Regions from separate parts of the Paenibacillus rhizovicinus genome, predicted to be linked through region 2. Evidence: riboswitches for the same ligand, from Rfam matches in the RefSeq annotation. Region 2 holds a riboswitch; each other region holds the start of a gene.
What was found. Region 2 has a riboswitch for thiamine pyrophosphate ahead of GZH47_RS01785 (acetylornithine deacetylase). Riboswitches for the same ligand answer to the same signal wherever they lie in the genome.

Region 1 (10,534 bases), 3.4 Mb from region 2:
GTACCGGAGAGGTCTCCCCCGGCAGCCGCTTCGGCCTGCTCGTTAATGCGGTGGAGCGGACGCAGAAACAGCCGCACGGTAAACGACATGACGGCAATGCCCGCAAGCGCTGCCAATAAGCCGTAGAGCGAACTGCGATACAATTCTTTTTTCAACGTTTTGCTAATAAAGTCGTTGCTGAAATCTATCCCTGCATAGGCGACCAGCTTGCCGTGCCCGTCCTTGATCGCGCTGACGACGCTGATCCATTCGCCTACGCTGTCCTCATAAACGCCGGTGCTGCTGACGCCTTCCTTCTCCGACCGCACAAGCGCTTCCCGAAGCTTTTTCACGGGAACGTAAGGCTCCGCAGGCTTCTCGTCCGCATACAAATTAGCATTGGACAACAGATTCAGCAGCGCCGGCTCTCCGTCCTGTTCGATCCAATCCGGATAGAATAAGTAAGCGTTCTCCACGAGGTCCGACGCAATCGCGCGATCCATCTCTTCTTGAAGGTGCATGACAGCCGGAACCGTCTTATATGCTTCCTCGTTCTTCTTCAATTCCGTCTTCGACGTTTCAATGTCGGCCAGCTCGAGCATCAGCGGCGAGTGAAACATGCTCTCCAGCGCCACCAGCTCGTCAGAGACCCGATCCTTCTGCTGCTGATAAGAAAGCGTCGTAAGCAGCACGCAGATGATCAGATAGCAGGTTCCGGCGACAAACGAAATGCGAAAGGCCAAAGATCGAAAATAACTGGTAGAAGATCGGGTTTGTTTAAGCTGCGCGGCTGACATGGTTGCGTTAAGGCACCTCCGGTATCGTTCAATTCTACTAGAACATAACTGATAACGATTTATTGGTCAATTCTGTCAAAGAAATTTGTCGAAAAAAGATGAATTGGCTGCCTTTGGCCTTACACAGCGGCTAAGCATAATCAAAAAGCCGATCATGGACCAAAAAGAAAACCGCCCTCATGAGAAGGCGGCAAATTTCCGTTAGCATTACACGGCTTATTGGATTTTCTTGAACACGCGGCTTAACTCAGAGCCAAGCGTTCTTCTCCGGTTATATTTTGAACGGGAGCGTTGAGGTTGGCCCACAGTCTATTGATAATATTGTCGCTCTTTACTCTTCCCGCGAATCCGGCAGAGGTTTTTACTACCCCGTTCAGATAGGCATACGTTAGTTTCGAGCCATCCGACTTATGAAAAATAATCGTGTAATTCCCGTCTAACGGAATGGCGCTATCGTTTGGTTTGATCTCCCTTAATTTGTCGGCTGCATCCGCAATTTCCCGTTGGTCATTTACATGCATCACTTGCACATCCAGGTCTGTCGACGTTGGACCGGATGCATTATAAATGTCCATACTAACGACTTCGTTTGCCTCAATTGAAAATATTCTTTGATCTCTCTCTGCATAGACACCGATCAAAAGAATCGCTATCGCACAAATAATCCCCATATAATAGTACTTCTTCACAGTCAGGAGCCTTCAAACCGATACGTCCGCGACCATGTCAGCGTCTCGCCCGGCGCGATCCGGACTGGAGCGAACACCTCCGGAGATACGTTATGCGCCATGCCCCATACGGCGATCAGTTCGACGGGGAATCCGCAATCCTCGCTCATGCGAACGCCGGAAGGACGGTGCACCAGCGTCCAGCCGCTCGGCATTGCGCCTCCTTCGCCGCCGGGATACAGCCGTCCGTAGAAATCTTTTACCGGCACGCTTCCCCACTCCACGCTTTCCTCTTCCGCCCGGATATCGCCGACGAGCACCTTGAACGAGGAAGAGCGCTCGCCGGTAAACGCCAGCGTATAGTCCGGTCCGACCGTCTCGCCGTCGAAGCAGACGAAATTATGGGCATACTCATTGGTCTCGATCGGCCGGCTTCCGGCATTGAACAATTCATAGTCGACGCGCAGCGAATCTTGCTCCGCCTTCAGCCGCTTGCGGTACCGCACCGCGTACCCGAGACATTCCTCCGGATGCACGGTGAATTGTAGAACGCTTTCATCTTCTTGGTCGATGTCGACCTCGTAAGGCCTGACCTCGTAAGGCTTCATAAACTCGTAGCCCTTGTCCGATTCGCGCCGCAGAAGGCCAACGCCGAACTTCGGAAACCACTCTCCCGGCTTCGCCTCGTCATAACCGAGCGCCCGATGATTGCTGAATTCTCCGCAAAGCCCGGCCCCTTTGGTCGGATCCCAGATTCCCGGCAGCTCATACGCGCAGAACGTATGCTTCCCGTCCAATACGACTTCCGTGACGAAGCCCGTCCGGTCGAATCGCGCGCCGCCCACCTCGCCCGGATGCTTAACCGTGACAGCCAGCCGGCTGCTCCGCAATGTCAATTCTTCCATCCCTATCATTCCCCTCTGTCCGAATTTCTCCGTTCCACTTCTACCGAATTCGCTAGCCGCTCTTCATCTCCTGCCTGCGGAACGCAGGAGAACGCAAAAGCGCCCCGGCCGCGCTCTTGAGAGCGGGCGTAGGGCGTCATCCTTGCGGTTCTGATATACTGTGGCAACGAGTCCGATTACGAAAGGAGCCTGTCCATGCAGATTAACAAAGGCGAGATTCTGTTTCGTCAAGGCGAATCCGGCCCCCTCTTCCATCTGCGCAGCGGCCTGCTCAAGATCATGCGCACCCACGAGGACGGCGCGCTGCTTCTCGTCAATATCATCACGCCCGGCGAAATCATTCCCCATCACGCGTTAATCAGTCCGAATCCGTATTTCGGTACCGCCGTCGCGTTGACCGCCTCGGAGGCGGAGACCATCCCCGCGCCGGAATGGTACCAGCGGCTGCAGGAGGAACCCGCGCGGTGCCGGGATATCGCGCTGCTGCTGCAGGACAAGCTGCGCATGATGCAGCAGCGCATCGACCAGCTCTCCCAAGTGGCTCCTGCCGATAAACTTCGCAAGCTGCAGACATGGTTTCGTCTCTACATCGGCGAGGCCCCGCTTACGGACGTGCTGACGCAGGACGAGATCGGCCAGCTCATCGGCTTGCGCCGCGAGACCGTCAACCGGCTGCTCCGCGCGCAGAGGTCCGAGCGCTGAGCCGCCTCATGCGGAAGGCCGGCGCCTAGCACCGGAAGGCGCAAGCCGAACCGCGCAAACCGGGTTTGGCGCCTGCTTTAGTCCAGCACGCCTGCGGGACCGAAGAATTCAAAATGAATATCCCCGGCGGCAACGCCCCACTCCTTCAACGCCCTATTCACCGTTTGCATGAAGGGCTGCGGACCGCAGAAGTAGAACCCCGCATCCTTCGAGGCTGCGACTTGCTTCAGCCAAGGCAGGTCGATATAGCCTTCTTTATGATAGGCCCCGGCCGCACGGTCGCGTTCCGTCGGCTCCGTATAGATCCAGTGCGCCGAGAAATTCGGCCGCTCGCTCACGATGCCCTCGACCTCGTTTCTAAACGCATGCCTATCGCCGTGCTGCGCCGCATGTATGAACGTGACGCCGCGTTCCGGCTGCTCTTCCGCCAGCGTGCGAAGCATGCTGACCATCGGCGTGAGCCCGACGCCTCCGCTGATCAGCACGACAGGACGCGCATCGGCGAGATCCAGCTTGAAATCGCCCGCCGGCGCCGAAACCGGAATCAGGCTCCCCTCTTGAACGTGCTCGTGCAGATACGTGGATACCCGGCCATCCGGATGATCCTCCGCCCCGTCTTCCCGCTTCACGGAAATGCGGTAATACGCTTCGCCCGGCGATCCCGACAGGCTGTATTGCCGGATATGGGTGTATTCGTCGCCGGGAATCTCCAGCTTAACGCCGATATACTGACCTGGCTCGAAGGCTGCGATCGCCTCTATGTCCGCGGGCTCCAGATAGAAGGAAGTAATGACATCGCTCTCCCGCACTTTCCTCGCCACTTTGAAGGGACGATATCCCTTCCATCCGCCGGGCTGGCGCTCCGCTTCCCGATACATCTCCGCTTCTACGCTAATGAACACATCCGCAATGATGCCGTATGCCTCTGCCCAAGCGCCAAGAATCGTGTCCGTGGCGGCATCGCCCAGCACGTCCTTGATCGCGCCCAGCAAATGCTCGCCGACGATCGGATAGTGCTCCGGCTTAACGCCGAGACTCCGGTGCTTATGCGCGATGCCTTTGACGACCGGCAGGATCGCCTCCAGCTTCTCGATGTTGACCGCTGCCGCGTATACTGCATTCGCCAGTGCGGCCTGCTGCCTGCCCTGTTTCTGATTCGCATGGTTGAACAGGTTCAGCAGCTCCGGATGACTTTGGAATAACCGCTCGTAGAATCGTTTCGTAATCGCCGTTCCGTGAATCTCCAGGACCGGTACGGTGGATTTGATGACCGCGATCGCTTGTTGGCTTAACATAGGAACGCCCCGCTTTCTTCTTGTTTGGAATTGACTTCAGTATAAGGCACGTCGGCGGGCCGGCCTGTGATTGCAATCACTGCGTTTGCGAACAAAGCGTGACATTCGGGATGCCCCAGTATCGCCGCAAGGCAAAATATGTAAATTATGAGAAATCGACAGCCTGCGGCCATGCACTAAAAGGGAAATGAAGGAATTTGTCGAATAAAATAAGCAAGACTACCGACCTTACACAACGAGGGAGATTTCACAGCCATGATCCAAGTGAGCGAACAACGCAAGAAGCAATTGCAGTATATCGGCATTACCGAACAGGACTTGGCGTTTCTGCACAGCAAGCGTCCCCTGTTCGAGCAAATCACGAACCAGGTCGTCGACCGGCTGTACGCGAGAATAATCGACGTTCCCGAGCTGCGGGCCATCATCGACAAGCACAGCTCGCTCGACCGGCTCAAGGAAACGCAGCGCTGGTACTTCATGTCGCTGACGGACGGCACCATCGACGAGTCGTTCATCGAGCGCCGCATCGTGATCGGCAACATTCATTCCCGGATCGGGCTGACGACGGAATGGTATTTGGGCACCTACATGCTTTACCTGGAGACGGCCGTGGAGCAGTTCCGGCAGATCGCCCCGGATTCATGGATGACGATCATTCTGGCGCTGTCCAAAATGTTCAACTTCGACTCCCAGCTCGTGCTGGAAGCGTACGAGAAAGACGAGAAGGACAAGATCCAAGCGCTCTCGGACGAGAAGCAGACGGCGCTGACGACGATCAGCCGCATCGTCCAGGAACTCTCGGCCATGATCGTGGAGCTGGGCAGCAGCAGCCAGTCCGTCGCGGACTCCGCCAACCATACGGCCGACATCCAGGACCAGGCGAACGCCAAGGTGCGCGAGCTGCAAGCCAAGATCGGGGAGATCGACAGCATCGGCTCGCTGCTGCAGGAAATATCCGACCAGAGCCAGCTGCTCGGCATTAACGCCGCCATCGAAGCGGCCCACGCGGCCGACCATGGCCGCGGCTTCGGCGTCGTCGCGAACGAAATCCGCAAGCTGGCCGCCCATTCCAAGGAGTCGCTGGTGACCGTCCGGGAGAAGCTGCAAGAAATTACGGGCGTCATCGGCGAGGTCATGCAGGATGCCGAACGCACCTCCACGCTGGCGCGCGATCAAGCGGCAAGCTCCCAGGAGCTGACGTCCTTCGTGCAAATGATCGAGACGATCACGCAGGAGCTGGAACACATCCGATAGTTCGTTTCGCGCAGCCGCCTGTCGGCGAGCGCATCCGCAACGTGCGGCGCCCCGCTCTCTCTAGCAGAGGCGGGGCTTTTCGCCATAGCGCTTCCTATAATTGCTCCTGGATGCGGACGCTATTCTTTTCCTTCCAGGCCCATTGTGCTATAGTTGAAGGTAACCGAATACCCGTTTATTCACTAGGGGAGTCTGATGACTGAGACGCGAATCCGATTCGCGGACCCTTGGAACCTGATCTGGGTGATGCCAGCGTAGGGAAGTGGATGGAAACCGATCCGATACGCGATTTGCGTACGAATACCGGAACCTGCCCATTCCTGCTGGAAGCTGGGGCGGGTTTTTATTTTGTCTACGAGGAGGTGCGCGTAATGGCGTCCCTATTATCGCTGCGCGACATCACTTTTGCTTTCGGTCGCGGCGGCGGGCGCGGCCGTGCCAGCGACGGCGACGGCGGTCTGTTCTCCGGCCTGTCGCTGGACGTTGGCGAGGGCGAATTCGTCTCCGTCATCGGCGCCAGCGGTTCAGGCAAAAGCACGCTGTTCAAGCTGGTCGCCGGCCTGCTCGAACCGATCGGCGGCGAATTGACGCTCTACGGCGAGCCTGCGCCCGAGCGGCTAGGCAAAGTCGGCTACATGCCGCAGCGGGATCTGCTGCTTCCATGGCGGACCGTCATGGACAATTGCCTGCTGCCGCTCGAACTGGCGAAGCACGGCCAAGGCAAGGGCGGTGCCGCCGAAGTCCGGAAACTGCTCGGACTTCTGGGCCTCGAAGGCTGTGAGCACGCCTACCCGGCCGAATTGTCGGGCGGCATGCGGCAGCGCGTCGCGTTTCTGCGCACGCTGATGACAGGCCGGCCGCTGCTGCTGCTCGACGAGCCGTTCGGCGCGCTCGACGCCATGACCAAGCGGGAGCTGCACCAGTGGCTGCTCGGGCTGTGGGGCGGCTTGAACAAGAGCGTCCTGTTCATCACGCATGATCTGGAAGAAGCCATCCTGCTGAGCGACCGCATCTATCTGATGCCGGCAGCCGGCAGCGGCCAGGCTTTGCTGGAGCTGCGCGTGGAGCTTCCGCGGCCGAGAGCGAACAGCATGAAATACGAGCCTGAATTCATTCGATTCAGGCAGGAATTGGAGCGGCTGCTGGATGCGCAACAAACGCACGACGTTCATTAACCTGCTGATCGGGCAGTACGGTCTGTTCCTGCTGCTGCTGATCGCCCTGCTCAGCGCCTGGGAATGCAGCGTCCGGCTCGGCTGGATACCGTTCTTCATCCTGCCCGCCCCGACGTCCATCGTCCATGCGCTCGGCGAAGACGCGGATCTGCTCTTCGGACGGCATCTCGCCGCCACGGCACTGGAATCCGCGCTCGGATTCCTGCTCTCCGTCTGCGTCGGTTCTCTGCTCGCCGTCGGCATGCACATGTACCGCACGCTGAACAAGGCCTTATATCCGTTCGTTATCGTCAGCCAGACCATACCGCTCATCGCGCTGTCGCCGGTCTTCATCATGTGGTTCGGATACACGATCTGGAGCAAGATCGCCGTCGTCTTCCTGACCGCGTTCTTCCCGATCGTCGTCAGCACGTACGACGGGCTTGGCAAAGGCGATGCCGGCTACAAGGAGCTGCTGCTCACGATGGGCGCAAGAAGATGGGCGATTTTCCGCAAGATCCACGTCCCGCTCGCGCTGCCTTCGTTCTTCTCCGGCCTTAAGCTGTCCGTCGTCTACAGCGTCGTCGGCGCGACGATCGGCGAATGGCTCGGCGGCAGCGAAGGACTCGGCTATTTCAGCCGGCGCATGTCCAGCAGCCTGAAGACGGACGCGATGTTCGCGTCGGTGTTTCTGCTATCGGCGCTCGGCATTGTTTTCTTCCTGCTTATTGCTTTCGTCGAACACCTTATGCTTCGTAAGAGAAGGATGGATCATACATGACAAAACCAATCGTAACGGCGCTTCTTGCCGCATCGCTGTTCTTGCTGAGCGGCTGCGGATCATCGAATTCTTCGGATGCGACGAATACATCGGACGCCGGAAACGGCAATGCCGGCAAACCGCTTCAGAAAATCTCGCTCATGCTGGACTGGTATCCCAACGCCGTGCATTCTTTTCTCTACGCCGCGCAGGATGAGGGCTATTTCGCCAAAGCGGGCCTGGATGTCGACATCCAAATGCCTGCCGACACGAACGATGCGCTCAAGCTCGTCGCCGCCGGCAAAATCGACCTGGCGCTCACCTACCAGCCGCAGGTGCTGATGGCACGCGGAGAGAACATTCCCGTGAAATCCATTGCCGCGATCGTGCGCCATCCGCTCAACCATCTGATGGTAGCGGCTGACAGCGGCATTCAATCGCCGAAGGACTTGGCCGGCAAGACGGTCGGATTCTCCTCCATCCCGTTGTACGAGGCGATGGCCCGCACCATGATCAAGCAGGACGGCGGCGACCCCGACAAGGCGAAAATGGTCGACGTCGGCTACGACTTGATCCCTTCCATCGCGACGGGCAAAGTGGACGCCATCATCGGCGGCTTCATTAACCATGAACAGCTGCTGCTGGCCAAGGAGGGCCATCCTGTTACTTCGCTTGATCCCGCCGCATACGGCGTGCCGGATTATTACGAGCTTGTGCTGGCCGCGAGCGATGACGGCCTGAAGGACAAGAAGGATCTGCTGACCAAATTCGTAACTGCCGCCGCCGAAGGACAGCAGTACGTCGCGGATCATCCGGACGAAGCGCTCGCGACGCTGATGAAGCACGAGGACAAGAACTCCCCGCTCGATGCCGACATCGAGAAACAGAGCTTGCAAATTCTGCTGCCTCTCATGACGGATCAAGGCCAGCCTTTCGGCTCGCAGGATCCCGCTTCCTGGGACAGCGTGCAGACGTGGCTCAAGGATAATAGCCTGCTTACGACAGGCGTAACCGCTAGCGATGCCTATGTGAATCTAACAAAGTAAGTGAATCTAACCATCTAAATCACTAAGGGGGAATTATCAATGTCTTATCTCGATCTGGTCCGCTCCCGCAATCCGCTCGTTCACAATATTACCAACTGGGTGGTAACAGGTTTTACCGCCAACGGCTTGCTTGCCATGGGCGCCTCGCCGATCATGGCCTATGCGCATGAGGAAGTCGCTGATGTCGCTAAGATTTCCAGCGCCGTGCTGCTGAACATGGGGACGCTGGACGCGTCCGTCGTGCAGTCCATCCTGCTGGCCGGCAAGTCGGCTAACGCTCATGGCGTTCCTGTCGTCTTCGATCCCGTGGGCGCAGGCGCGACGCCTTACCGGACGGAAGCCGCACGGCAAATCGTGCGCGAAGTGAAGCTGACCGCGCTGCGCGGCAACGTGGCCGAAGTGGCCAACGTCGTCGGCGAGAGCTGGTCGATCAAAGGCGTCGACGCCGGCGCCGGCGAAGGCGACGTTACCGCGCTGGCCGTTCGAGCGGCGCGGAAGCTCGGCTGCCTGGTCGTCATCACGGGCAAGGACGATGTCGTTACCGACGGCGAGACAACGTTCGTCGTCAGCAACGGGCATCCCATTCTAACGCAAGTGACGGGCACGGGTTGCCTGCTTGGCTCCGTGATCGGCGCCTTCCTGGCCGCGGCCGGGGAGCCCTCGGCACAGCTTGAAGCAGCTGCCGAAGCGCTCGCCTTCTACGGCGTCGCGGCGGAGCTCGCCTATGCGGCGACGGAAGGCCGGGGGCCCGGCAGCTTCCAGATCGAATTCCTGAACCAGCTCGCGCTGGTGACATCCGATATACTGAAAGAGAAAGCCGCTATCGCCAAGCTGGCCTAGTGCTGCGCCGCAGCGGCGGCAAAGGAGGAATAACACATCATGACTACCATCTATAGAGCACTCACGATCGCAGGCTCCGACAGCGGCGGCGGCGCAGGCATTCAAGCCGACTTGAAGACGTTCCAGGAGCTCGGCGTTTACGGCATGTCAGCCCTGACCGCCGTTACTGCGCAGAATACGCTCGGCGTCCACGGCGTATACCCGCTTGAGCCCGCTGCTGTCGCCGCGCAGCTGGACGCGATCGGGACGGATCTGCAGCCGGACGCGGTGAAGACCGGCATGCTGTTCAGCTCCGAGATTATCCGCACCGTAGCGGAGAAAGTCGAGCACTACGGATGGCGGCAGCTCGTCATCGATCCCGTTATGGTCGCCAAAGGCGGCTCGCAGCTGCTGCTGCGGGAGGCGGTCGAGGCGCTCATTAAGCATCTGCTTCCGCTCGCGCTCGTCACGACGCCGAACATTCCCGAGGCCGAAATGCTGACGGGCATGTCGATTACGAGCATGCAGGAACGGGAAACAGCCGCGAAGGCGCTCGTAGAAATGGGCTCGCGCTACGCGCTGATTAAAGGCGGCCACGGCGCTCCGGACGAGCCGATGGTCGATTTGCTTTACGACGGCCAATCGTTCTCGTATCTCGAGAGTAAGCGGATCGACACGCGGCATACGCATGGAACGGGCTGCACGTATTCTGCCGCGATCACCGCGGAGCTTGCGCAGGGCCGAACCGTTGCCGAGGCGATGCGCACGGCCAAAGACTTCATTCAAGCCGCGATCGAAGACGGGCTTGGGATCGGGGCCGGACACGGGCCGACGAACCATTTTGCCTATCAGCGCAGACGGAGGGGTGAATCGCATGTCCGATAGACATGGGGACGGCGTCCGCCGCGTATCCGATAGACAAGAAGACGGGGTCCGCCGCGCCATGGGCGTGTACTTGATCATGGGGAGCACGAACGTTCCCGCCGGCATCGATCCTGAGGATCTGCTGAGGGAAGCGATCGAAGGCGGCATTACGTGCTTCCAGTTCCGCGAGAAAGGTTCCGGTTCGCTGGCCGGCGAAGCGAAGCTGGAACTGGCGAAACGGCTGCAGGCCGTCTGCCGGGAACACGGCATCCCGTTCATCGTCAATGACGA
Region 2 (10,534 bases):
CGTAGTAGTAGGTTCCGCCCGCCGAGCCTCCGGCAACTGCCGTCGCTTCGAGCGTGCCGTTCGGCAACGTCGAGATAATTGCCGGGTCGGATACGAGCGTGGCGGTCAGCGCGTTTATTCCTTCCGCAAGCTCCGGATTCCACTTGCTGTACAGCGTGATGTCCGCAGTCACGGTATCGGAAGCGAAGTTCCACGGCGTCGAAAGCGCGGAGTCCGTATACCATCCGCCGAACGTATAGCCCGAACGGGTCGGGTCGGCTGGTTGAGCGAGCAGACCGCCGTTTAATACCCCTGATACCGCTGCGACTGCAGTTGCATCGAGAGGCGTGTTGAACGAAACCGTATGGGTGTCAGGCTGCCTAGTCACGGTTTCGTCGCGAACGACATGAACGACCGAATTCGAGATCGCAGCCGCCATCACGCTGTTACCGCCTCCGCCGTCGCATAACGCGAGCGTGACGCCGCCTTTTAAGTACACGGGAACCGTGGCTCCGGCAGTGGAAGTGTCCATCTTAAAGGTCGTGCCGCCCACAGTCAAAGAAATAACGGGACCATCCGCTTTGACTTGTACGTGCGTGGATACGTTAAGAGGCGTTGCGCCAACGCTGCCGCCGTTTACCCAAGTTCCAGCCGGGCCAAGTTGCAAGCCGGCAAATTTGGCATCCGGTTGTCCAAGCAGCAGGTAGTAATAGTGACCGTCGGCATTACGCACTTGGAACTGAATATTGCCATTCGTCCAAGTTGTCGGAGTGAAGTCGAGATCCCAAGCGTAGTCGGTCCAGCTGCTGTCGCCGAGCATAGGGGTTTTCTTGGAACTCCATGCCGCCCCTGCTGCGTTAAAATCGATGCTGGTGGACGATTCCGTCTGCTTGTAGAGCAGTTTGCCGATATTCGCCCACATCAGCGGAACCTCGGCATAACCGGCAATATGACCATCGCCGCTAACATCATATACATTCAGGTAATCGCCCTGCATTTGCTTGCTGCCGATCGGCGCATTCAATGTTAACGGCTGCGCGCCAAGCGACTCTACCGTGTCAGTCGTGTCGTTCGGCGGCGTCGCGGGCTGTCCTTCGGAAATCGTATAATACAACTCCCCTGTTTCGCCGCTCACTGCAGTGACGACGACCTGACCGTCGTTCATATTCCCGTTATCTGTCGAGAGCGTTACTGTAAGCGTTTCCGCGACTTGAGCCGCGAAAGCCGGCACGGCACTCATCGAGAGAACCAGTGCAACGGTAAGCAGAATGGCATAAATACGCTTCATGGATTGAACCTCCTGTTAAATGTCCGGCATGTGTACGTTCGCCGGTGATTGATCATCCGCCTCTGCGTTCCTGGCGCTGGGGTTTTCTGATTACACTTCGGTGTTCGCATGCAGATCGAAAGCGCTTCCTTTAATGCTGAATCTACTGCTGAATCTAATGCTGAATCGGCATTCTTATTCGGGGACTTCACCTTCTTCCTTCACCAAACTTACAAATTGTTTACAACATAGTTACTCTCTTCCACAAGTATCCTGTCATCTCCTTTGGCGAAAAAACACTACTATTGGCGAATGGTCTGAATGCGGAAAATAGTACGGAAAAAGCACGAAAAAAAGCCCGTTTATCCGCGGCGAGCACGGAAAACGAGCTTATGTCACCCGGGTCAGAAGAAGAAATCTCCATCAAACCCGCCGAATCCTCCAAATCCGCCAAATCCGGCAAAGAGGCCAATAGCGAGTAAATCGAAGAGCAGCAACGGAAGCAGAAATTTCGTTTTTACGGCTTTCCCTTTTTCCTGTTTAAACTGCGTAAGAACGACACGATTACCTTGAATTTGCGTCAATGTCCCTGTAACGATGGATCCGTCCTTCTTTACCGCATAGATTTTCTTGCCGTAATATTTGGATATCTGTTGCTTGCTGACAGCCATGCGTTATTCCTCCCTCTCGACTGCACTTGTACTACTCTAGTAATCTATTCAACTGCATGAGAGGATGACTGGGTCTTACCTTTCGGAGGCCGTTCGCGATTCGTGAATGGGCAAAATAACTTCCACCATCGTCCCTTTCCCGACTTCGCTTTCGATGCGCATCGTCCCTCTATGGTTTTGTATGATACGCATGGAAACCATTAATCCCAACCCCGTGCCTGTTTCTTTCGTCGTGAAAAAAGGATTGCCGATCTTGGCGATCTCTTCCTGGGGGATTCCGTGCCCTTCGTCATGGATGCGGATATAGACGTTCTCGTTCATTTGTTTGGCTTGAATGACCACTTCTCCGCCGTTCGGCATGGATTCGATGGCATTCTTCAATATGTTGATAAAGACTTGCTTGATACTGCTTTGACATTGAACGAGCGGTAAACGGGCATCTAAGGCGCCCTTGATTTGAACGTTATACAGGTTGGCTTGTCCTTCTAACAGTCTCGTCACATGATTGAAAATATGCGCCATGTCCCTTAATTCGAAAACCTCGTTCGTAGGTTTAGCCAATACTAACAGCTCGCTTACGATTTCATTGATGCGATCGATTTCCGAAATCATGACATCGTTGCGCAGCTTCCTGGTACCCTCGATATCTTCTTTCATATACATCTGCATAAATCCCCGCAGGCTGGTCAACGGATTTCTGATTTCGTGCGCAATTCCTGCTGCCAGCTCGCCGACCAAGGTTAGTTTCTCGGATCTGCGGATGATGTCTTCGGAATGGATTCGTTCGGTGATATCCCGCCCCATGCTGATCGCATGCAGAATTTCTCCCGCAGCATTCCTGATTTTTTTGGAATGCGCTTCTTGCCAGATATAATGGCCCTTCTTATGCCTAAGCCGATACACATAAATCCTGCTATCCTCTTGATCCGCGTTGCCCCGCCTTAACCAGCCGCCGTTCATATCCTCCGGATGCCAGTACTCATACGCATATTTCCCGATGAGTTCTTCCGGCTCGTATCCGAGTTGGTTACGGATAGCCGGCGAGACATAGGAGATAATGCCTTCGGGCGTTAACCGCAAAATCACGTCCTGCGAATGTTCGGAAATCAGCTTGTGCAGTTCTTCGATCCGCTTCAGCTCTTCTTCCTTCGCTTTTTGCTCCGTGATATCCACGATTTGCGCGATGAAGATGTCTTTTCCTTGTATCCCCTGCAGGTTCCTTCCTACTGTCACATTGAGAAGCCCCCATAGTACGGACCCTGATTTATGCACATATCTTTTTTCTATTTGATAACCGTCCATTTCACCCTGCACCAATTTGCCCCATAATTTCAGGTCAGCTTCCAAATCTTCAGGATGGGTGACAATCGAGAAACCGATCGTGACGAGTTCGCCTTCGCTGTATCCTAACATGTTGCAATACGACGAATTCACCTTCAAAAAACTTCCATTACAAGATAATAAAGCCATTCCGATTGGAGATTTCTCGAATGCGTGCAAAAAAAGACTATCGTCATTGATATGAGATAACATCGAATCCTCCATTTTAATGCAAATAAAATTTGAATAGCCTTAATAAGGCATTATAACAGTATTAGTTATTTATACATATATACGTTTTTCCAATTCCTTGATGGATAGGACCATTAGTCACGATCTTCGCTATAACAAATGCCATTCTCACGCACAAATGGAGCAAATGCCATTGGCAATTTGCTCCACAGTTCGTCGTGCTGCTTTGTTCTTTCGCGTCATGTCTTATCTGTGAAATTCTTTAAAACGCGTGCCTTGATACGTGAGCGGTCCATGATCGCCTACGACAATCAAACCGTATTTATCGCCTCTGACCTGCAATTCGATGCGCGAACCGTTATCGAATTCAAAAGTCACGTAATAATCGGTACTTGCGCTCGAGTTCCCTGAACCGCCCCATACCTCGGTTCGTTTATCCACTACGGTCACGGGACTCGTAATAACTTCGGAGGCGTTGTTCGCCGTCCATCGCCATGTACCGCGAAGGATGACGTACAAGAACCCGCCAACGACGACGATGAATACAAACCCTCCGAACAGTTTGAAGAGAAGAGGCAGTTCCTTTAAAGCTCCAAAAAATCCTGGGTCGCCCGGGTATCCGTTCATATGCGCTCTCCTCAACGAACCGAAATTCTATTTTGTTCTCATCCCCTTTACGCTTCCGCGACTTGGAAAGTTGCGTTTTCCTTCCCGTCAGGGAGTTCCGTCTACGGTATATTCTTGAGTTAGCGTGCAGGATCAATAATAATCGCGACGCTTCGCTTAGAGATTACGGAAGGCGTCCGACGGATTGACGTCCTTGCTCAATTGCCCGTGTTCCTTCAGCCAGTCGATGATCGAACGCCAGGACTGCTCGGTTTGGCTGCCGAAGGGCTCCGTCCCCGCGTCCATCAACGGAAGCAGAATCGCCAAGCTCTGCTTCTCGACATCGGCGTCGAGCGGAGATTCCTCGTCTTGCCGATCCAGCAGCAGCTGCAGCGCTTCGTCCGGATGGCTCGCGGTATACGCTTGTCCTTTGGCGGCTGCCTCCATGAACTTCTTGATCGCGGCTCCGTTGTTCTTCAAGCCGTCCTCGCTGGCCGTCAGAACAAGCTCGTAATAATCCGGCACGCCATAATCGGAAGGATCGAACGCGGCGAGCTTCTTGCCTTCCTTCTCGAGCAGCAGTTTCTCGTGGTTCACGTAGCCCCCGATGATCGCGTCCACCTTCTTGGTGCTCATCGCCGGGATCAAGTCCCAGCCGACGTCCACGTGGGAGAGCTTCGAAGGATCTCCGCCGTCCGATTTCACCATCGTATCGACGATCGCCTGGTCGAGCGGAATAGACGGGTAACCGATTTTCTTCCCGGCCAAATCCTTCGGACTATGAATGTCCGGCGACTCCAGCACCAATAATTGATTGAGCGGATGGCGAACGATGGCGCCGACCGATACGATCGGAATGTCTTCGGCGCGCGAAATCGCGACCTGCATTTGATAGCTGAGCGCCAGATCGGCCTTGCCGGCGGCGACCAGCTTCAGCGCGTCGTTCGTGTCCGCGGGCGTCTGCAGCTTGACCTTCAAGCCCGCAGCCTTGAAATACCCCTGCTCCTCGGCGGCATACAAGAAGGTATGCACCGCATTCGGATACCAGTCCAGCAGCACGGTCAGTTCGGTTTCGCCGCCCTCCGCCTGCTTGCCTGACTCGGAGCCGCAGCCGACGGCTGCGAGGATGGCCAAGGCCAGAACCGCAGCCAGCCATGCGCCTTTCTTCCATCGTTGAATCGCTATGTTCATACCGGCCAAGCCTCCAAGCGATAAGCCATATCCCAGAACATGTATTCCAGTTTGGAAGCGACCATGAAGCGTTCCTCAAGCTGCGCGAGCTCCCGTTCGGGCAGCCCTTCCGCGAGTCGATCCATCAGCGCGATGCACCAGTCGGTAAGCGCGCCGAACTCCTCGGAGCCGTACATCAAGATCCACTCCCGGTAGAGCGGATGGTCCAAGGCGCCCGGAACCTTCATGCAAGCTGTCCCGATCTCCCGATAGCTCCACATGCACGGAAGCAGGACGGCCGCCACCTCGGGCAGCGATCCTTGCGCAGCGGTATCCAGCAAATACTTGGTGTACGCGACCGTGGTCGGCGAAGCGAGCGTTTGCTCCAGCTCATCGCGCGAGATGCCGAAACGCGCCGCATATTGCCGGTGAAGCTCCATTTCCACGTTCAGCGTGGAATGAAGCAGCTCGGCGAACTTGGCCATGGTTTCCAAGTCTCTGGCCTTCAAGCTGCCCATGGCGAATACCTTGGCGTAATCGATCAGATAAACATAGTCCTGCTTGAGATAATAGATGAATCGTTCGGGATCCAGCGTCCCGTCTCGTAATTCCGTCAAGAAAGGATGCTCATGGCTCTTCGCCCATAGTTCCTGCGCGGAACGATATAACCTGTCACTGAATGGATTCAATGGGTTTCCCTCCCCTTCATGGTTGCGATCTCTTCTTCTTCGAACTCCGGTTTCATCCGGTTGCACCAGTCGGCAATGAAGGCGATCATGATCTTCGCGTAGTCGACCAGTTCTCTCATATCGGCGCTTTCGTCTACGGCATGCGCATTGGCCAGCTCGCCCGGACCATAGATCAGCGTCGGTATCCCCGCTCGCCCGATCCAGCCCGCATCCGTAACGGACGGGCTCATGCCGACGCTCGGCGCCGAGCCCCGCACTTGCCGGTGAATGCCGGCTAAGCTCACGAGCCCATCGCCATCCGGATCCAGCTCCAGGGACGGGAAGACTTCGCCCCGCTCCTCGATCATCGACCGGCCTCCCCAGCGGAATTCAGGCGGATGATTCCTCAGCCATGGATCGCCTTGGGCGACGCCGAGCAGATGCTGCTCGATCTCGGCGGCCACCGACTCGTAATCCTCGTTCGGATAGAAGTGCACCGTAATCCAGAGGGCGCACCGGTCCGCGATGAACGCCGCATGACGGCCTCCCTCGATAACGGCGGGGTTGATCGTGTTCGATCCCGCCGGGAAGCCCGGATAGGACTTGGTCACGGCCCAATGCCGCTCCAATTCCTGAAGGCCGGCGATCAGCTTGGCCATCTTCTCGATCGCGCTGGCGCCTTGAACGCCGCCGCCCGCATGAATCATGCGCGATCGCATCCCGTCATGGTAAGTCACCGGACTTTGAACGGTTACCCAGCCGGTGATGACGCCGCCTTGTCCTTGAATGGCCAGCCCGCTCGTATCCGCCACCACGGCAAGATCCGCTTGATACCCCCGCTCCATGCAAGCCCTGGTGCCCGCTTCGCCGGCTTCTTCGCCGATGACCGAATGCAACAGCAGATCCCCCTTGAGCCGGATACCCGACTCCTCCAGCAATTTCGCCGCGAACAGCAGCGCGGCCAGCCCGCCTTTCATATCCGCCGTGCCTCTGCCGTAAGCCCGGCCGTCCTTCAACGTCAAAGCGAACGGATCGTACCGCCACTCCCGCGCGTCCCCGACTTCGGCGACGTCCATATGGCCGTTCAGCAGCAGGCTTCGATACTTATCTCCCTGCGTGCCGCGTTTCACGGCGGTCACGTTCGGATCGCCGGGATACACCTCCCACAGCTCCGTCTCGAAGCCGCTCTCTCGGAGCTGCCGCTCCAGAAACCGCTGCGCCTCCAACGTATTCCGCGCTGGCGGGCTGACCGTCGGATAAGCGACCAGCTGGGCCAGGAGAGCGAATAACTCATCCTGTCTCTCCTCCGCTTGCTGCTGCAAGCGTGCAATCAAAGTCTCCATCGTCTATACTCCTTCGCTTAAGGCTGCGGGCATGAACAATAGAAAAAAACCATTCGAGAATAAACGAATGGTTTGAATTCGATACGTTCTCTACGCCAGCATTACCTGGTTCAGATTAACGGTCAGGGAAAGAACATTCCCTATCTCAGCCGGATTTCATCCAGCACCCGTAGTCTATTAAATTAGTTTCACTATAGCGCATGATATTGGAAATGACAAGGAGAATTAGCGTTCGCGAATCGGAATACGCTGCCGATCCGAAGCAGCTGCTCCATGCGAGTCTCGATTAGGCCTGCCCGCGAATTTCGTATGCATGCTCGACGACGACTTTCCCCGTCTGCCCGGATTCGAAGAACAGCTTGTACGCCTCTTGCAGGCGGTCGGCCGGGAAGCGGTGCGTGATGATCCGCGCCAGATAATCGCGGTGCGCGCGGTATAGCGCCAAATTCCGCTCCAAATCGCCGTAGCTGAAATAATCGCTGCCGATCACGGCCTTCTCGACGTTGATCAACTCCTCCGCCGCGCGGAACGACAGGCCTTCCCCGTGGCCGACGCAGACGAGCACCCCGCCTGGACGGAGCAAGGCGAGCCCGGCACGGCGCGCGCTTTCCTTGCCGCTGGCGTCCAGGACGACGTCGACCCCGTTCATGCCGGCCGCCGCGATCCCTTCTCCAAGCGTCGTCTCCTGCAGCGCGATCGGAATGCCTTTCAATTGCTTGACCAGCTCCAGCCGGTACGGCACGAAGTCCGATACGGCGACCGGCACGTCATCGCCGAGCAGCAGCTTGGCCATGGCCAGAAGGCCAAGACCAATCGGCCCTGCCCCGCATACGAGCACCGACCGGATATCGGAATGAAGCGCCCGGGCGCGGTTGATGGCGCGGCTGCCGGTGCCCATGATATCGAGCAGCAAGGTCGCTTCCCCAGCCGGGATGTCGCTGCCGATCGGAAACAGCATCCGTTCGTGGATCAGCACGTACGGATCGTATCCGCCATGTTCGCTGAACCCGATCACGCCGCGGCTTGCCGCGCATTGGTTCGTCATGTTCATCCGGCAGAACCTGCACGCGCCGCAATAATCCTTGGCATAAATAACGCCGCGGGTTCCCGCGGCAGCCGACGTATCCGGACCGGCTTCGACCACGACGCCGACCGCCTCGTGGCCCGGCGTAACCTCCGATCCGCGGTAAAACTGCCCGCGATCCGAACCGCAAAGCGCGTTCGCCTCGATGAGCATAAGCAGCTGCCCCGCCCCCGGCTTCGGCACCTCTCTGGTCGTCCAATCGATACGTCCATCACCGGCGAATAACGGCACTTGCATTTTCGTTTGCGGTATCATGTATCCCCTCCTAGTCGATGCGTTGAAAGCAATTACTAGAAACAACCAGCTTGTACCTGACTGGCCACAATTAATGATAGCGCTTTAATTTAGCGGCACACAAGGGGACAATCCTCCGTGTCTTCTGTCTGCAAGCGTTCCAAACATCGCTCTATTCAACGAACCCCGCCATTACCAGCAAGCGGTTCTACTTCCAACGCTCGAATTGCTGCCGCATGTTCTCCCCGTTCAGTTTCCACTTCTGCAGCATCGGATTCGGCACCATCTGGTTGTACTTGGCAATCTTCTTGTTCAGATCTTCGAGCGCGGACTCCAGACTAACCGAAGAGCCCGTTTCGAGCAGCCCCTGCAGCTGATCCCGAATCTCATGCTGCAAGATTAGCCAGGCCGGCAAGAAGTTCGCTTCCTTGAGGATACTGTTCGTAACATCTCCTGACGGGACGTTGAGCTGCTTCCCTTTGCCTGCCAAATGCTCGAAAGCCCCTCGCCGTTCCTGTTCCCGATACATCTCGCTCATCCAATCCTGCGCAGACAGATCGGAGTTCCAATACTGCCTGGAGGATACCGCGGTTTCGGCCGTATTCTTCTCTTCCGCATTCGTATCGTCAGCTGTCTCGCTTGTCTCGGGCGTTGCAGATGTTGCCGGCACAGTCTCCGAATCTTGTCGTCGTGCATGATTCTTTCTGAACCATAATCCCATGTCACTCACCGCCTCTTCAGGTTTGAATGCAGGAAATGCTTTACAGTCCTATTGTATCCATGCCAGCAACACCGCGCGCTTGCAGACTTTGGCAATTTATTGAACGGAGCGCCGATGAATTTCCGCTTGAATGGCGAACGCGACTACGGTGCGCACCGCTATAGCTCGCCGTCGGTCCGGTTCAGCTCAAGCGCGGTTTGGATAAACAGCCTGACTGCCAAGGAAGCTTCCTTCATGGAAGGCACGGCCAGGCAAATGTCCCGGAAAGGCTGCGGCTCGATTTTGCGTATCCGCACATTGGGCGGCAGGACGGAGAAGGTCATCGCCGTATCGGAGAGGATCGCTAGGCCAAGTCCCTCTTGAACCATGCTGAGCGCCGTACTGACGTTTTGAACCGCGAATTCCATTCTCAGCGCGACATCGTTGTTATGAAACCACTCAATAATCGGCGTATCGAATCCGCCGCGGCAGAGAATCAGAGGGGCCTGCTCCAAATCTTGAATGGAAATGACGTCTTTCTCCTGGAGCGGATCATCGTCCCTCAGCAGCAGCGACAATTGATCGCGCAGAAAGGGAACGGTTTCCAGCTCTTCGCTCGGGGGAATAATCCATCCGACGTCGATGTACCTGGAAGCGAGCCAGCCCCGGATTTCGTCGATCGTGCCTTCGTGCAGAATGAACTTCAAGCCCGGATATTTGCCCCCGAGCACCCGCAGAATGCTTGGCAGAAACCTCGCGGATACCGCCGGAAAAGCCCCGATGCGAATCGTCCCTACTTCAAAGCCCTTCTCCGCCTTGATTTCCTGATCCACCTTCTCGTAGCCGTTCAGAATATCACGGAACACCACGAGCAGACGTTTCCCGATATCCGTCAGCAGGACGCCGTTCTTGCGGTCCCGAATCAGGAGATTAACGTCCAGTTCGGCTTCGAGCGTCGAGATGGCCCGGCTCACGGCCGGCTGCGTCATATGTAATTCCTGTCCGGCTTTCGTAAAGCTGCCGGACTCGGCGATTTTCACGAATAACGATAACTGTGAATGGTTCATATCAAATATGTTATCTCCTCTCATACAAGATGTCGAATTATTATAACAGAAAAAAGGGAGATCCGCCTTGGCGGCACCTCCCCTTCAATTTTCGTTTAGATATCTTGTGTTGCTGCCGCATTGGAAATATCCGGGATCTTCAATAGTCGCCTGAACCCGAACCTGACCCGCAAATTCCGATAAGCTCGCTTAAATTCGAGATGGTGTACGTGCTCGGAATGGAAGGCGGATTC
Region 3 (10,534 bases), 3.5 Mb from region 2:
TGGCGCTGAAAATCATCCACGCCTGCCGCGCGGTCGGGCGCTTGCCGGATGCGGAGCGCTATGCGGCTATGGCGGCGCGGCGTTATGCGGATTTTGCGGACGTGCACGAAGCGCGGTGCGAGGTGCTGCTCGCGCTTGACGCGCCATTGCCCGCGCTGTGGAGCGCGGAGGCGGCGATGTCGGCGGGTCCGGCGCCGGCCTGTTATTCCACGGCGGCCGGCGCGGGAACGTATCGCGCGCTCGGTCTGGCCGGAGCGGCCCTGGAACGGCTGTATCGTTATCGCGAAGCCGCGGAGACGTACGGCGCGGCCATTGCGCAGCGGTTTGATCATGCGCCAAGCTGGCAGCGGCTGCTGCTGCTGGGGCAGCTGGATGCATCGCTGCGGCCGTTGTGGCTGGAGGCTGCAAGAAGCTCTGCCGCTGCAAGTGCCCCGCCATTCCCTTGGCTCGAAGGCCAGCTGCTGGAATGGCTGTGCGATTTGCGGCAGCCGGACGAGGCTGCCGCGGTGTGGGCGCTCGCAGTCGGCGGCGCGGGCGGCCGTTCGCCGGGTGCGCTGGCGGAAGGATTGTGGCTTGTCCAACGCGGTGAAGCGCAGCGCGGACGACAGGTTTGGGATGCCGCATGCGAGGCTGGCGACGCTGATGCGGCAAGGCTTGCGGTGTATGGTTTTGCCTTGGCGCTGGGCGAAGGAGATGCGGAGCGCGCGCATTTCATGCAGGAGCGGCGAGTGGGCAGCGAGTACGCGGCCGCTGCCCGGGCAGCGCTGGCGGCATGCGAGGGAGCCGCGCAAGCGATGCCGCCGGACGCGGCCGGCAGCGCCATCGCCCTGGCGCTGCTTCGCCTCGGGGCCGTGCCCGCATGGCTGCGTCTCCATGCGGCCGCGGCCCCGGCGGCACCGGCGTCGGCGCGGGCGGCCCTCCGCGCCGTGCCGCCGCTGCTGCTCGCGGCGCTGCTCCGCACCGCGCCGCCTGCGCAGCTCGCGGCGCTGCGCGCCGCGCTTGCCGCGGGCGGGGCCGGCCTGCCCCGGCCGCGGCTGCGCCGCACCGCCTGGCGGCCGGCTGGGCCGCGGCCGCCGGCGGCGAATGGCGGGCAGCGGCGGAGGACCTCGCCGCCGCCCGAGCGGAGGGCGCGCGCCCATGGCAGCGGCGCGCCGCCTCCGCAGGGCTCGCCGCCGCAGGCGCGGCTCTGGCGCGCGCCGCGGGCACCCCGTGCGCGGGCGGAAACCTGCCCGCGCTGTACAGCGAAGAGGCCCTGCCGCTCATCCTCGGCACGGCCGTCTTCCCGCCTGTATAAGCCGCGGAGCAGCCAGGCGCTATTTTCTTGGCGGTCCGAGCCGTGAAGCGGCAGCATGCAGCCCGTCAGGTAAGCCATTCACGCCTGCCATGGACTGCAGCAGGCCCGCCATCAGCTCCCGTTCCGCGCGAACTGCTCCTCCAGCAGCTCCCCCCAGCGCTGCTTCCACCGTTTGAGATCGAAAGCAGCCGCCGTCCTCGCGGCATCCGCGCCGTACTTTTCCCGAAGGCCGGCGTCTGCCAGCAGCTCTTTGACGGCGGCGTGGAGCGCATTCACGGTCGGCGCGGCGAGCCGGCCGTTATAACCGTCCGTGATGAGGTCGTTTAAGCCGCCGACATTCGTGGCGACGACCGCTTTTCCGCAGCTCATGGCTTCCAGGCAGGAGAGGGAGGTGCCCTCCGAATAGACGGTGGGGATGATGACGACATCGGCTGCCCGGTAAGCCTCGCGTATCGTTTCGAACGAATACGTGTTGTGCAGGATCCGCTTGCGGGCCTGCTCCGTTTGCGTGTCGAGCCACAGCTGAAAAGCGACGGCCACCGGCGTTCGTTCGACCAGCTCACCCGCGAATTCCACCGTCAGCGCAGGGAACTCCGCCAGCAGCCGGTCCGTCAGAAGCATCATCGGCACAATGCCGCGCTCATAGCTGAGACGTCTAGGAAACAACAGCCGCAAAGCGCCGTGTTCCGCAACATCGGCTTCAGCACTTATACCCGCACCCGCACCCGCACCCGCACCCGCACCCGCACCCGCACCCGCACCCGCACCCGCACCCGCACCCGCACCCGCACCCGCACCCGCACCCGCACCTACATCTGCATCCACGCCTGCATTTAATGCGCCTTCTACCTCGGACCCCCTCGCGCTATTCCCTGCACCAAGTCCCGTTTCCGCGTACTCCGCTGCAAACCAATCCGTGTCCACCGCGTTCGGCAGCAGCACGAGCTTCGCCGGATCGTCGAACGTACAGACCGAGCGGCAGTACGTCTGGAAATGCGAATCCACCGACACCAGCCGGTCGAGTCCGTCCACGGCGAGTTGAATCATGTATGCGACGCCGCTTTTCACCTTGTCGCCAAAATCCGGCCAATCCCAGTTGATTCCATGGCAAATCCCGATGCTGCCGGGCTTGTAGGCGATCGGGTGCCAGATGCAGCTTGCATAGATGATCAGCCCCTCCGCGTCCGCGGCCATCCGATCAAAAGCGCCAGCGATGTCGTTCAGCTCATAAGGATAACCGCGTACGATCGTGCCTTCGTAGACGGTATCGAAGCTCTTGTAATAGGAGAGCTGGCGGATGACGGGCTGCCAGCCTTTGTCCCGAATGACCGCGCAGAGATCATGCATGTAGCGTTCCAGTCCCCCGCCGAACGGTCGCGTGAAGCCTTCTCCCTCCGTGTAGCCGTTCAAATAGCTGTGCGTCAAAATCGTCACCGTTCTCAAGGTTTGCCTGCCTCCTCGTCCTCTTGCCAGCGAACGAGCGCGGGGCTGGGGTCCAAAATCGATTCGTATTGGGCCAGACTGCCCCATTTCCCGTCCGGATCGATCGTTTTGTACCGCTCGTATTTGGCTCGCCGTTCCGTTTCGCCGCCAGCCCAGCCGTAATGCTTCACCCGCAGCTCGGACTGGAAGCCGGGCAAGGCAGAACAGGTAAGCGGCAAGCGGGGTACATGATGATTCCAATCCGGGTAGACATACGAGTAGAGGGGGAGGTAGCGGACAAGCATCATCGTGTGGCGCTTATGCAGCTGCCATAGTTCGTCTTCCCGATAGTAAGCGAGCGAGCCCCAGAAGTCGTACATGCGAAAAGAAACCCAGTCGTAGCGGTCTTGGTTAATCAACGCGCGGATTTGCGTCTTCGCTTTCCGTTCGAAAAATTCGTCCGCGTCGATCGACAGCAGCCAGTCGGGCTCCGTTTGGACGGCCGTCTGCCAGAGCAGCTGACGGAGCCGGCCTTCTTGGCCGAACAGCGGCGTCGGCAGCTGAACGAGCCGGACGACTTTCGGGAAGGAGCGGCAAATGTCCGCCGTCGCATCCTCGCTGGCATCGTCCACGATGACGATTTCATCGACGAAGCCGGATAATTCGGCAAGCGCGGCCTCCAAATAGCGGCCTGCTTCATTGCGCACCTGCAGCATCGCGGTCAGCTTGTTGCCGGCGGACTTGCGCAGCAGCGGCGCTTCGCTCACGTCAATTCCCCCTCTTCCAGTTTTTTGGCTTTCGCGCGGGCAGATGCGATGCCGGCGATCGCATGCAGCGGCTCCAAGCCGGTCATGGCTGCTTGCAGCAGCGCGCATACGGCATCATGCAGCCTGCCTTCAAGCGCAAAAGCGCGCCCCTCCAGCAAATTCCGCCGCAGCCGCTCCTTCACGTTACGCGGCGAAGGGAGCAGGGCGAGCACGGCTCCCGGCCGGCCGCTCCGTTCCTGTACGTCCAGCAGGAGGGAACGGGCACGCTCCCGGAGCGCGCCTGCCGTATCAAGCACGGGACTTGTCGCGGAGGGCTCTGCGTCCTGAGGCGCGGAATACCGCTCCAGCACGCGGTTCAATAGCGCCGCGGCTTGCCGGAAATCATCATTCGCGCGGTACAACAACGCTGCCGCCAGCTGCGATTCGCCGGCAGCCTGCAGGACGGCCATCTCCTTGCAGGCTGCGCGTTCTTCCTCGGTCACCGCGGCGATTCCATACGTTGCGATCGCGTCGTCCGCGCGTCCCTGGAGCAGACGAATCGCGGAGAGAAACCGATAATAGGTCGCCACCGGGGCCTCTTCGGCGCCTAGGATGGCGAGGTGAAAGGCGTCCAATGCCCATCGTTCGGCATTCTCGCCTTCTCCCAACAGATAGTAGTAGACCGCTTGAAAGAAAAACTGCATCGCGGAAGGACGCAGCGCTTTCAACTGCTCCTCCCTGAAATCCACGCGCCGCCGAAGCTGGAGCGCTGCCAGCGCATCCACCTGCTTGCCCGCGGCGGCATCGGCGGCTGCTGCGTCGGCGAGCAAATCGGAGGCCGTGTCCAGGCCGTCCTGGAGAAAAACCCGGCCCCGCCTGAACCACTGCTCGAAGTAAAAGGGCTCCGAGGATGTCACGACGGCCGTCGCTAACGCGCATAATTCATCGCGGCAGTCCAAATAATCCCGCTCGCCGTTCTCGAGCTCGGCCGGAAGGAGCACAAGCAGCGCAGCCGGCTTCCGTCCGGCGATTTCATACACCCAGCTTGGATGCGTCACGATGGCCACCGCCCGTTCCCACGGGAGGCCGTTCAGCGCTTCGAGCGTAATCGTGCCGTACTGCCGCGGCGCGCCGGCCATGGCTTCCGCGCTCGCGACGAAGAGGACGGACCGGCCCCGCCCAAGCCTTTCGATCAAGCTTCCGTAAGGAAACGTCTCCCACGCGCAGTGGGGGAATACAACGACCGTGTCCATCAGTCACGCCTCACTCCCGCCGTTCCGCGCCGGCCGCAGAAGGGCGGCATGCGCAGGGCTGTATCTTCACCAGTTTATGGTAAAAGGCAGGGCAACATGCCTAAACAAGCGGCTGTCTCGCGCCGAGCCGGCCCCGGACCTCGTCCCATCCGGCTTAACCTCCCCGAGCCAATCGACCCAACAAAAAAAGGCCCCCGATAAATGGCAATGAAATTGCCAATTACGGGGACCTCCTGTATGCATAACGATTAGTTCGCTTTGCCGGCTTCGATCTCGATCGTGAACTTCACTTCGTCGCCGATCAGAACGCCGCCTGTTTCGAGGACGGCATTGTACGTCAGGCCGAAGTCGCTGCGGCGGAAGGAGCCTTTGCCGCTGAAGCCGACTTTCTCGTTGCCCCATGGGTCTTTGCCCGTGCCTTCGTAGCTGACATGGAACGTTTCGGAACGCGTCAGGCCGTGAAGGTTCAAGTTGCCGACGACATCGTACTCGCCGTCGCCCGTTTTGCTGATGGACGTCGATTGGAACGTCAGCGTCGGGTATTTCTCGATATCGAAGAAATCGCCCGTGCGGAGGTGGTTGTCGCGGTCGGCGTTGCGTGTATCGATGCTGGCGAGCACGATGTTGAATTGGATGTTGGCCGTCGTCAGATCGGTAGGATCCGCTTCGATTTCAGCGCTGAATTCATGGAACGTGCCTTTGACTTTCGCAATCATCATGTGTTTGATCGTAAAATCTACGCTGCTGTGCGTGGCATCGACGAGCCATTTGGACGTGGACATGTTGGAAAACCTCCGTTTATTTAGTTACATTAAGTAATAAACTTTATTATATAAAGTAAGTATATATGGAGATATTTCCCTCTGTCAATCTTTGTTTTCTTGCGATTTTGTAAGCCTGGATTCTGTAAGTCTCGTTGACAGCGGTTGCCTTTCGGGGGTATAGTCTAACCATGAAATCCACTAGGGGCGCCCGCACGGGCTGAGATAAGGCGAATGCCTTGGTCCCTTCGAACCTGATCTGGGTCATGCCAGCGTAGGAAAGTGGGAATGTACGTGCGACCCGAGCTTGCACGGCATCGTCGACGGCGTTTACCCGCCCGGCATGCCGCAAACTCCGCCCGCCGCCGAGACACCCGAGAGGGTGCCGCGCAGCCGCGGGCAGCCGACCGCGACATTTCACCGCTCCCTCGCCGGAGCGGTTTTTTTGATTTCTAGGACTTTTTTCTATGAATCTTAGCGGATCGCGCTTCGGCTGGGCGGCGGTTGGAATCTAGCGTTCGTCTCATTTCGTGCGGCCCCGGAGTTTCTGCGGCATGCATGGGGCAGCTGTTCGATTATTCGTAAGCGGCGGGCGGCTCGGCGCTCGCCTGTAAAGTTGAACGGAACGAGGGAGCGTTGAATCATGGGGAAAAACTGGCGGGACTTCAAGCTGTATGCCATAACGGCAGCGAATTACCACCCTGAGCGAGATATGCTCGAGGTGATGGAGCAGGCGATTCTCGGAGGCGCGGATATCGTGCAGCTGCGGAAGAAGGATGCTTCGAAAGAAGAGCTTTTGGCGGATGCGAGGGCTCTTCGCGCGTTGACGGCCCGTTACGGGGTGCCGCTCATTATTAACGACCATATCGATATTGCGCTTGCCGTAGGCGCGGACGGCGCGCATTTTGGCCAAGACGATCTTCCGCTTGCGGAAGCGAGGCGGATTCTCGGGCCGGACGCGATCATCGGCATCTCTACGCACAGCTTGGAGCAGGCGCTTGCGGCTGAACGGGGAGGCGCGGATTACATCGGCGTCGGTCCCGTTTACCCGACGGGCACGAAGCCTGGGAGAACCGCGGTCACGACCTCGTATGTGCGTGAAGCTGCGGCGCAGGTATCGATACCGTGGGTCGCCATCGGCGGCATTACGCTGGGCAACGTGGATGAGGTGCTTGCGGCGGGAGCGACGCGCATTTGCGCGGTATCCGCCATCGTTGGCAGCGAAGATCCCGCGAAAACATGCCGTGCATTCCGTGTGCGATTGGATGCCTTCGCGGCTGCGGCTAAGGGAGCGGATGGCGAGAGCGGACGCGGACGGGCGCAGGCGGAAACGGCTGTAGTTGGCGGGCTCGGGAGCGAGGACTTGTCGGCTGGACATGAAGGAGACAGCGCCGACGGTCGGTCGGGGACGTTCGCCGTCACTGTCAACGGACGCCGCGAGGAAACATCCGCCCGGACCGTGAGCGAATTGATTGAAGCGCTCGGCCTGGTCGGCAAGAGCCTGGTCGTCGAGCTGAACGGCGAGATTATCGCCCGCGAGTCGTGGGCGGCTGCAGGGCTTGCGGACGGCGCCGTGCTGGAGTTGGTCCATTTTGTCGGAGGAGGCTAATAACGTGACATTGTTCGATGAGTCAATCTATAGCAGCGGGGATGAGTTGGTAATCGGCGGGAAAAAGCTGCGCTCCCGGTTCTTTCTAGGCACGGGCCGGTTTCCGAGTCCGTCGGTATTCAGGCAGGCGCTGGCGGCATCGGCGGCGGAAGTCGTGACGTTCGCGGTGCGGCGCATTAATTTGGACTATACCGAGGACGATGCGATTTTGCAGCATTTGGACGGAGACAGCTATATGTTCTTGCCGAACACTTCGGGTGCCGGCAATGCCGACGAAGCGGTGCGGATTGCGAAGCTTGCCAGGGCGGCGGGGCTGAGCGATTGGATTAAGGTGGAGATCAGCGCCAATCCGCGGACGCTGCTGCCGGATCCGATCGAGACGCTTCGTGCGACCGAGCGGCTGGTGAAGGAAGGATTCGTCGTGCTTCCGTACACGTCGGATGATCCGATCCTATGCAAAAGGCTGGAGGAAGCCGGCGCGGCTGCCGTTATGCCCGGCGGCGCGCCGATCGGCACGGGGCTTGGTCTGCTGAACCCGTACAACTTGGGGCTGATCGTCGAAGAAGCCCGCGTGCCGATCATCGTGGACGCGGGCATCGGCTCCGCCGCGGATATCGTGCAGGCGATGGAGCTTGGCGCTTCCGGCATACTGGCGAATACGCCTGTGGCCAAGGCGCAGGATCCCGTTGGCATGGCTTACGCCATGCGGCTTGCTGTCGAGGCGGGCCGGTTGTCGTATTTGTCCGGCCGTATCGCGAAACGCCGTTATGCCTCGGCCAGCAGCATGGAGGAAGGCGTCTCGACGCCGCACGCGGGCGTAGCCGAATCATCGGCGGCGGGCTTGGCGCGGGCGAAGAGCGAAACGCCATGAGCCGGCATATCGTTGTCCTGGGCGGCGGCATTGTGGGCCTGTCCTGCGCGTTCGAGGCCGCGCTCGCCGGCGATGCGGTTACCGTCGTCGAGCCGGGGAGAGTCGGCGGCCAGGCTTCGGGCGCCGCGGCCGGCATGCTTGCTCCGTTCACGGAGAACGGCGAACAGCCGGATGCTTTTTTTCGGTTGTGTCTGGACAGCTTGCATCGCTACCCGTCCTGGGTGCAAGCCGTCGAAGAGGTGTCCGGCCTGTCTGCGGAGCTTGTTGCGAGCGGCAGCTTGACGGTGGCGATGCACGAGGCGGATGTGCAGCCTTTGCAGGCGCGGCTTGCTTGGCAGCAGCGCTTCGGCGCGTCCGCGGAGCTGGTCGGTCCGGAGCGGCTGCGGGAGTTGGAGCCCCGGCTGCATTCGGGCGTCGCCGCGGCGCTGCATTGCCCTGCGGAGTCGCATGTGCATGCGCCGAAGCTCGTGGCTGCGCTGGAGGCGGCATGCCGGAAGCTTGGGGTGCGCATTCTCGAGCACGCGGGAGAAATCGTGCCGCTGGCCGGTGTTGGCGTTGGTGAGGGCAGCGGTACGGTGGAAGCTGCCGTGGAGACGAGCGCGCATGGCCGGGTTAGCGGCGATGCGCTTGTCATTTGCGCCGGCGCGTGGGCGAACGCCTATGCGGAGCTGTGCGGGTTTCCGATTCCGGTCCATCCGATCCGAGGGCAGATCTGCGCGTTTGATCTGACGGGGGCGGAGGTTGGCGGTGCCGCTCCCGGCGAGGCGGAGAACGTGCGCCATATGGTGTTCTCCAGCCAAGCCTATTGGGTGCAAAAGCAGGATGGCCGGCTGATCTGCGGCGCCTCCGAAGATTCGGCCGGTTATGACAATTCCGTCACGGAGCGCGGCATCGACCGGCTTACGCGCTGGACGCCGCGCGTGTTTCCGTTTCTGGACGGACGGGCGCCCGTCATGCGCTGGGCGGGGCTTCGGCCGGCGACGCGCGACGGCTGGCCGCTGATCGGCGCGGTTCCGGGCAGTCCCAACGTGCTGCTTGCCGCGGGCCATTACCGCAACGGCATCCTGCTAAGCCCGGCGACCGCCGCGATGGTCGGCTGCCTGCTGCGCGGCGAGGCGCCGCCGGTAGCCGGAGCGGAGGCAAGCTTCGCGCCGGACCGTTTCGCCAGAAGGCCCGGCGTTCCCGCGCTGCGGTAAAGCGGGACCGGTCATATTGCCGGGCCGGGTGGAAATCCGGCAGAACCGCCGCAAGAGTTGTACCCAGCACAGTACATGTGTCGAAATCCGGCGGAACCGCCGCAAGAAGTGTACCCCGTACACTACATGGGCCGAAATTCGGCCGGAACCGCCGCAAGAAGTGTACCCCGTACACTACATGGGCCGAAATTCGGCCGGAACCGCCGCAAGAGTTGCACCCAGTACACTACATGTGTCGAAATCCGGCGAAACCGCCGCAAGAAGTGTACCCAGTACACTACAATAGTTATAACAAAAGCCCTCTTCCGATCAAGCTGAGCTTGATGGAAGAGGGCTTTCATATGCTGTTTATATCGAGCACCCGCCGACTATGCGTTGCCTGCGGCTAGCGCCTCCGCCGGCTAGGCGTAACTCCCGCGGGGGCCACGCCCGCCGGCCAGGCCGCCCGCCCCGCAGGCTCTAACCAACGTCCAGCGTTCGCTTCTGGCTAAACTGGCTCTCGTACAGGTCGGCATAGAAGCCGCCTGCCGCGAGCAGTTCCTCGTGCGTGCCCTGTTCGATGACCGTGCCGTGGTTCATGACGAGGATGAGGTCCGCGTCGCGAATCGTGGACAGCCGGTGCGCGATGACGAAGCTCGTGCGGCCTTCCATCAGCTCGCTCATGGCGCGCTGGATGTGGATCTCGGTCCGCGTATCGACGCTGCTCGTCGCTTCGTCGAGAATGAGGATCGCCGGATCCGCCAGGATGGCGCGGGCGATCGTCAGCAATTGCTTCTGCCCTTGCGAGATGTTGGACGCTTCTTCGTTCAGCACCGTATCGTAGCCTTCAGGCAGCGTCCGGATGAAATGATCCGCGTACGCCGCGCGGGCAGCCGCGAAGACTTCCTCTTCCGTCGCTCCGTTTCGCCCGTAGGCGATGTTGTCGCGGATCGTCCCGTTGAACAGCCACGTATCCTGCAGCACCATGCCGAACAGGCTGCGCAGATCGCCGCGCTTCAAGTCCGTGATGGCCGCGCCGTCGATCGTAATGCTGCCGCCGTTCAGCTCGTAGAACCGCATGAGCAGGTTGATCAGCGTCGTTTTGCCGGCGCCGGTCGGTCCGACGATGGCGATCATCTGACCGGAGCGGACATGGATGTCCATATCCTCGATCAGCGGCGTATCTTCCTTGTAACGGAAATTCACATGGTTGAAGCTGACGTCGCCGCGCACCTTCATGCCGCTGCTGCTTGCCGTGAGCGCGACCGGATTTGCCGCTTCCGGCACTTCCTCTTCCTCGTCCAGCAGCTCGAAGATCCGTTCCGCCGACGCGATCGTCGATTGAATAATGTTGGCGATCTGCGCCGTTTGCGTAATCGGCATCGCGAATTGGCGCGAGTAGG

Region 1: linked by a shared signal. The riboswitch ahead of GZH47_RS17270 (ABC transporter ATP-binding protein) and the one ahead of GZH47_RS01785 (acetylornithine deacetylase) in region 2 are both predicted to bind thiamine pyrophosphate.
Region 3: linked by a shared signal. The riboswitch ahead of thiE (thiamine phosphate synthase) and the one ahead of GZH47_RS01785 (acetylornithine deacetylase) in region 2 are both predicted to bind thiamine pyrophosphate.

The regions. Positions count from the first base shown of each region.
Region 1 covers NZ_CP048286.1:3,833,923-3,844,456, reverse strand. Annotated here, with positions in the region: gene GZH47_RS17300 (methyl-accepting chemotaxis protein) at 1-776, opposite strand, end outside; gene GZH47_RS17295 (hypothetical protein) at 1,019-1,465, opposite strand; gene GZH47_RS17290 (hypothetical protein) at 1,468-2,349, opposite strand; gene GZH47_RS17285 (Crp/Fnr family transcriptional regulator) at 2,545-3,051, shown strand; gene hmpA (NO-inducible flavohemoprotein) at 3,129-4,346, opposite strand; gene GZH47_RS17275 (globin-coupled sensor protein) at 4,602-5,600, shown strand; TPP riboswitch at 5,775-5,878, shown strand; gene GZH47_RS17270 (ABC transporter ATP-binding protein) at 5,972-6,775, shown strand; gene GZH47_RS17265 (ABC transporter permease) at 6,747-7,535, shown strand; gene GZH47_RS17260 (ABC transporter substrate-binding protein) at 7,532-8,560, shown strand; gene thiM (hydroxyethylthiazole kinase) at 8,600-9,400, shown strand; gene thiD (bifunctional hydroxymethylpyrimidine kinase/phosphomethylpyrimidine kinase) at 9,440-10,264, shown strand; gene thiE (thiamine phosphate synthase) at 10,323-10,534, shown strand, end outside.
Region 2 covers NZ_CP048286.1:390,387-400,920, forward strand. Annotated here, with positions in the region: gene GZH47_RS01755 (InlB B-repeat-containing protein) at 1-1,267, opposite strand, end outside; gene GZH47_RS01760 (50S ribosomal protein L33) at 1,651-1,917, opposite strand; gene GZH47_RS01765 (PAS domain S-box protein) at 1,993-3,462, opposite strand; gene GZH47_RS01770 (DUF2500 domain-containing protein) at 3,676-4,056, opposite strand; gene GZH47_RS01775 (ABC transporter substrate-binding protein) at 4,213-5,226, opposite strand; gene tenA (thiaminase II) at 5,223-5,894, opposite strand; gene GZH47_RS01785 (acetylornithine deacetylase) at 5,891-7,216, opposite strand; TPP riboswitch at 7,286-7,397, opposite strand; gene GZH47_RS01790 (alcohol dehydrogenase catalytic domain-containing protein) at 7,503-8,555, opposite strand; gene GZH47_RS01795 (DnaJ family domain-containing protein) at 8,743-9,255, opposite strand; gene GZH47_RS01800 (LysR family transcriptional regulator) at 9,414-10,301, opposite strand; gene GZH47_RS01805 (YjjG family noncanonical pyrimidine nucleotidase) at 10,441-10,534, opposite strand, start outside.
Region 3 covers NZ_CP048286.1:3,923,673-3,934,206, forward strand. Annotated here, with positions in the region: gene GZH47_RS17660 (glycosyltransferase family 2 protein) at 1-1,340, shown strand, start outside; gene GZH47_RS17665 (glycosyltransferase family 4 protein) at 1,406-2,728, opposite strand; gene GZH47_RS17670 (glycosyltransferase) at 2,734-3,483, opposite strand; gene GZH47_RS17675 (hypothetical protein) at 3,480-4,715, opposite strand; gene GZH47_RS17680 (YceI family protein) at 4,964-5,497, opposite strand; TPP riboswitch at 5,670-5,774, shown strand; gene thiE (thiamine phosphate synthase) at 6,120-7,085, shown strand; gene GZH47_RS17690 (thiazole synthase) at 7,090-7,956, shown strand; gene thiO (glycine oxidase ThiO) at 7,953-9,152, shown strand; gene GZH47_RS17700 (ABC transporter ATP-binding protein) at 9,612-10,534, opposite strand, start outside.